Linked DNA regions of Paludisphaera borealis. The protein of the gene in region 2 binds, or shares a complex with, the protein of the main gene of each other region. Links are inferred from orthologs where the notes say so. Each region holds a gene or a part of one and is shown on either strand. Other genes may lie near its edges.

The links.
Region 1: rny (region 2) and BSF38_RS24375 share a complex: the UniProt entries of both Bacillus subtilis proteins name them as parts of the possible RNA degradosome complex. The link is inferred for Paludisphaera borealis from one-to-one orthologs.

The regions. Positions count from the first base shown.
Region 1 is NZ_CP019082.1:6,310,028-6,313,000, forward strand. It holds BSF38_RS24375 (polyribonucleotide nucleotidyltransferase), read left to right. Parts: upstream 1-321; coding sequence 322-2,625; downstream 2,626-2,973. Other genes in the region: BSF38_RS24380 (two-component system sensor histidine kinase NtrB), read left to right, coding at 2,747-2,973. UniProt on the Bacillus subtilis protein: Involved in mRNA degradation. Catalyzes the phosphorolysis of single-stranded polyribonucleotides processively in the 3'- to 5'-direction. Necessary for competence development in Bacillus subtilis.
Region 2 is NZ_CP019082.1:1,580,013-1,582,886, forward strand. It holds rny (ribonuclease Y), read left to right. Parts: upstream 1-602; coding sequence 603-2,147; downstream 2,148-2,874. Other genes in the region: BSF38_RS06170 (DUF1579 domain-containing protein), read left to right, coding at 1-216; BSF38_RS06180 (TIGR00282 family metallophosphoesterase), read left to right, coding at 2,186-2,874. UniProt on the Bacillus subtilis protein: Endoribonuclease that initiates mRNA decay. Initiates the decay of all SAM-dependent riboswitches, such as yitJ riboswitch. Involved in processing of the gapA operon mRNA, it cleaves between cggR and gapA.

The DNA.
Region 1 (2,973 bases), 4.7 Mb from region 2 along the record:
ACTTCAGAATTTCCAACGCGCTCGGCCCCAAAGCCGACCAGGAAATTCGGTCGTCCGGGACGAACATCCGCCGGCAGCTCCCTCGTGAGCGTGAGTATGAGTCGGTCGTAGGCGATCATTCTACTTCCTGGCTGAAAAGAGCGGCCGGTCCTTTCGAGGTCCGGCCCGCTTCTGCTTGGGGCTTTGCGTTTCGCCGCCGGCGTCGTCCGGCCGCGACCCCAACGCCTGGCCCTGGGCGAGAGCCATGAGAGTCGTCGGCGACGTCCATGCTTCGCGATCATCCCGACGCCACACGACTCCGAGTCTCATCCAGGTACATTCATGTCCAATACGCCTTTCTCCCGCAAGGTCGTCGAGCGAACCATCGGCGACCGGACGATCAGCATCGAAACGGGGCGGTTCGCCAAGCAGGCCTCCGGCGCCGTCGTCGTCCGTCTCGGCGACACCATGTCGCTCGTGACGAGTATGGCCGGCCCGGGCCGCGAAGGGCTCGACTTCTTCCCGCTCACGGTCGACTACCGTGAAAAAACCTACTCGGCCGGCAAGTTCCCCGGTGGTTTCATCAAGCGCGAAGGTCGGCCCACCACCAAGGAAATCCTCACCGCCCGGCTGATCGACCGGCCCATCCGGCCGCTCTTCCCCGAGTGGTACCGCGAAGAGGTCCAGATCCAGGCGGGTCCGATCTCGGCCGACCGCCAGAACGACCCCGACGTGCTCTCGATCATCGGGGCCTCGGCCGCCCTGATGCTCGCCAAGGCCCCGTTCCTGGGCCCGATCGGCGCCGTCCGCCTGGCACGGATCGAAGGCAAGCTGATCGCGTTCCCCACGGCCGACGAAATCGCCGCCAGCGACCTCGACCTGATCGTCGCCAGCACGGCGAAGGCCGTCGTCATGATCGAAGGGTTCGGCGAGGAGATCCCCGAGCCCGAGATGGCCGACGCCATCATCGAGGGGCACCGGATCAACCAGGAGTTGATCGCCCTCCAGTACGAGCTGCTCGAAGCGGCCGGCCACGACCGCCCCGACCAGAGGCCGACCCCTTCCGACCCGCTCCGCCAGCTTCTTCACGACCGCTTCGGCTCGCGGCTCCGCGAACTCAAGCAGATCGTCCTCAAGCAAGAGCGGAACTCGGCCGTCAAAGAGCTGCTCGAGTCAATCGTCAAGGAGCTGATCCCGGCCGACGGCGAGGCTCTGGCCCTGCCGCTGGCCGGCCCCGCCGGCTCTTCGCAGGCCCCCGTGGCGGTCACCCCCCTGCGGATCAAGACCGCCTTCCACGCGGTGGAAGAAAAGGTCGTCCGCAACTTGATCCTCGACGGCAAGCGGTCCGACGGCCGCGGCCCGAAGGATCTGCGGTCGATCAAGTGCGAGGTCGGCGTCCTGCCCCGGGCCCACGGCTCGGCCATCTTCCAGCGCGGCGAGACCCAGGCGCTGGTGACCACCGTACTCGGAACCGGCGCCGACGAGCAGCGCGTCGACGGCATCATGGACGAGTACAGCAAGAAGTTCATGCTCGACTACAACATGCCGCCGTTCGCCGTCGGCGAGATCCGCCCGATCCGCGGACCCGGCCGTCGCGAAATCGGCCACGGCGCCCTGGCCGAACGGTCGGTCGCCCCGATCCTCCCCGTCCCGGCCAAGTTCCCGTACACGATCCGGGTGATCTCCGACATCCTCGAATCGAACGGATCGAGTTCGATGGCCTCGGTCTGCGGCGCCACGCTCAGCCTGATGGACGCCGGCGTGCCGATCACCGACCCGGTCGGCGGCATCTCGATCGGCCTGGTTCAGGACGACGAGACCGGCCGATACGTCCTTCTGACCGACATCATCGGCGACGAAGACCACTTCGGCGACATGGACTTCAAGGTCGCCGGCACCCAGCGCGGCGTCACCGGAATCCAGCTCGACCTCAAGAACCAGGGGATCACCGAGGACATCATCCGTGAGACCCTCGAACAGGCCCACGAGGCCCGGCTCGAGATCTTGCGGGCCATGCTGCGATCGATCAAGCGGCCGCGCGAAGAGATCTCCACGAACGCCCCCCGGCTGATCCAGATCCAGGTCAACCCCGAGAAGATCGGCCTGATCATCGGCCCCGGCGGCAAGACGATCCGTCGCCTCCAGGACGAGACCGGCGCCAAGATCGACATCGACGACAGCGGCGTCGTGACGCTTTCGAGCCTCGAAGCCGCCGGTGCCGAAGCGGCCCGCGACAAGATCGTCGCCATGACCGAAGGCGTCCAGATCGGCCGGATCTACGAAGGCCGCGTGACCTCCATCAAGGAGTTCGGCGCGTTCGTCGAGATCCTCCCCGGCAAGGACGGCCTGGTCCACATCAGCGAGCTGTCCGACGGCTACGTCGGCAGCGTCACCGACATCTGCCATGTGGGCGACCCGATGCTGGTCAAGGCGATCGCCGTCGACGACCAGGACCGCGTCAAGCTTTCCCGCAAGGCGGCCCTCGCCGAGCGCGGCGAGCCCGACGAGTTCGCCTCGCGGACCCGTCCCGCGGGCGCTCCCGACCGTCCCCAGGGCGGACCCGGCGGCGGTCCCGGCGGACCTCCCCGGCGGCCTTCCGGCCCCGACGGCGGCCGCGGCGGCTACGGCGGTCCTCCCCGACGCTGAGATCCTTGAAATCCGGTCCATGCGAACAGCGCCGGGGCCTCGTCCCCGGCGCTTGCTCGCGACTTATCATCCCCTTGCGGCTCTGACCGTCTCCACGCCCCTGAACCGGCAATCGAGACCTATGGCCAATCCCGTCGCAGGCGCCGCCGTCAGCCCGTCCACCGCCGCATCGCCGGCCGTCGTCGGTGAAGCGGCCGCCGAACATGAGATCGCACGTCGACTGCGGGTCCAGAACGCCCAGATCTCGCAACTGGCCGGCGGCCTGGCGCACGAGATCCGCAACCCACTGTCGACCCTGTCGCTCAACCTCGACCTGCTGGCCGAGGATTTTCAGGGGGCCGAGTCCCC
Region 2 (2,874 bases):
ATGCTGACGGAAGGCGAGTACGATGAGGCGACCCACACCGAAACCGCGACCGCCAAGGGCACCGACCCGGCGTCGGGCAAGCCGTACGATCTCAAGATGACGACGCTTCACAAGGGCAAAGACGCTCGGGTCTTTACCATGAACATGAAAATCGCCGAAGCCGGCGACGAGTTCTTCAAGTTGATGGAGATCAGCTACACGCGTCGAGCCAAGTAAGGCTGTCGGCCCGAGTGGGTTGATTCGGTCGTGCAAGGAGTGCCGCGGGGGGGGGCGGGTCGACGCTGGGGCGGAGGGCCGCCAAACGATTGACCGTCCCCTCCCTTCTGTTAGAGTAGAATAGGATTCTCGCTCAATGGGGGGCGACCGAGGAATCTGGAGTTCTTCAGACGACTTCCGGGACGGCTCCGGCGGTCGACGCCCCAGCCGTGGCCCCTCCCGACGGCGCCGGCGACGATCCGAGACGAATCGAGTCCACTTCGGCGTGGATCGTGTCGGCGGAACTCGGGCCGGTCGAAGGATGCTCCCGAGACGCTACGGCGAGCCGGCCGGTCCCCAGTCAAGCAGCGTCAGACCTGGAAAGGCCGAGCGTCGTGTACGGAGAGATGATCGGGGGCTTGATCGGCCTCATCCTGGGGGTTCTTGGGGCGTGGTGCGCCATGCACCTGTCAGCCCGGCACCGAGCCGACACGGCGCACGGCCTGGCCGATCAGATCCTCAGCAACGCCGAACGCGAGGCTCTGACCATCCGCATCCAGGCGGAGCTTCAATCCAAGGAGGATTCGCTCCGCCGGCGCGCCGAGCTGGACATTGAGACGGACCAGTCGCGGAAAGACCTCCGCGACCAGGAGCGGCGGCTGGACAAGCGCGGCGACCTCCTCGATCAGAAGCTCGAACTGCTCAACGGCAAGGAGCGCGACATCGAGACCCTCCAGCGCCGCCTGGCCGAGCAACAGGAAGAGATCCGGAAGAACCGCCAGGTGGTCCAGCACCTCGAAGCCGACCAGCGCAACGAGTTGCAGCGAATCAGCGGCCTCGTCCCGGACGAGGCCCGGAAGATCCTTCTCGCACGGATCGAGAACGACCTTCGGGTCGAGGTCGGCGGTCGGATCTTGAGGCACGAGACGATGGTCCGCGAGGCCTGCCAGACCAAGGCCCGCGAGATCCTGTCGATCGCGATCCAGCGCTACGCCGCGTCCCACACCGCCGAGATCACGGTCAGCACGGTCGACATCCCCAGCGACGAGATGAAGGGGCGGATCATCGGCCGCGAGGGGCGGAACATCCGGGCGTTCGAGAAGGCCACGGGGGTCGACGTGATCGTCGACGACACGCCGGGAGTCGTGGTCGTCACCGGCTTCGACAGCGTCCGCCGCGAGGTCGCCAAGCTGTCGCTGGAGAAGCTGATCCAGGACGGCCGCATCCATCCGACCCGTATCGAGGAGATCGTCAGAGAGACCCAGGACGAGATGGAGCAGCACATCCGCAAGCTTGGTCAGGAGGCGGCCGCCGAGGCCGAAGTCGTCGGACTCCACGACAAGCTGCTCGACTACCTGGGCCGGCTCAAGTTCCGCACGAGCTACTCGCAGAATGTCCTCCGGCACTCGATCGAGGTCGCCTTCTTGACCGGCATGATGGCCGAGGAGATCGGCTTGAGCGGCACCCTGGGGCGGCGGTGCGGACTCTTGCACGATCTGGGCAAGGCGGCCGACCACGAGATGGAGGGAGGCCACCCCGCCGTCGGCGCCGAGCTGCTGAAGCGGTACGGCGAGGGGGGCGAGGTGACCCACGCCGCGCTCGGGCACCACGACGACCTCCGGGTCGACGCCCCGTACACGGTCCTGGTCGCTGCGGCCGACGCTGTCAGCGCCAGCCGGCCGGGGGCGCGGCGCGCCACTCTGGAAAAATACGTCCGGCGGCTGGAAGAGCTGGAATCGCTGGTCCTCGGCTTCCCGGGCGTCGATCAGGCGTACGCCGTCCAGGCCGGCCGCGAGGTTCGCGTCATGGTCGACAGCCAGCAGCTCGACGACGCCTCGGCCGCCACGCTCTGCCGCGAGATCGCGCAAGCGATTCAGAACCAGTTGACCTATCCCGGCGAGGTCAAGGTGACGGTGCTCCGCGAGACCCGTTGCGTCGAAATCGCCCATTGAAGCTCAAACATACTCATACATGGAGAGCGAGCAACCCGTTGACCCCCCTCAAGATTCTGTTCATCGGCGACGTCGTGGGCTCCCCCGGGCGCAAGATCCTCTCTCAGGTGCTCCCCCGGCTGATCCCCCGCTGGGGCCTCGGGCTCGTCGTCTGCAACGCCGAGAACTCGGCGGGCGGCTCGGGGTTGACCCTCAAGTGCTTCGAGGAGCTGATCGACGCGGGGGTCGACGTGATGACGATGGGCGACCACGTCTATCGCAAGGATGAGGTCTTCCAGGTCTTCGACAAGTCCGACCGCGTGCTCCGGCCCGCCAACTATCCCTCCGAATCGCCGGGCCCCGATCTGGCCCTGGTCACGGCCCGGGACGGCACGCCCGCGGCGGTCTTCTCGGTGCTCGGCCGGACCTTCATGAAGCCGGTCGACTGCCCGTTCCACGCCGCCGACCGCATGCTCGAACGCATCGGCGTTTCCACGCGGGTCGTCCTGGTCGACGTTCACGCCGAGGCCACCAGCGACAAGATGCTCCTGGGCCGCTACCTCGACGGACGGGTCTCGGCCGTGCTGGGAACCCATACCCACGTTCCGACCGCCGACGAGCAGATCCTCGCCGGCGGCACCGCCTTTCAGAGCGACGTGGGCATGACCGGCCCGCACGACGGAATCCTCGGCCGCCGCTACGACCGCGTCCTGAGCGCGACCTTGACCTTCGTCCCGAGCTACTTCGA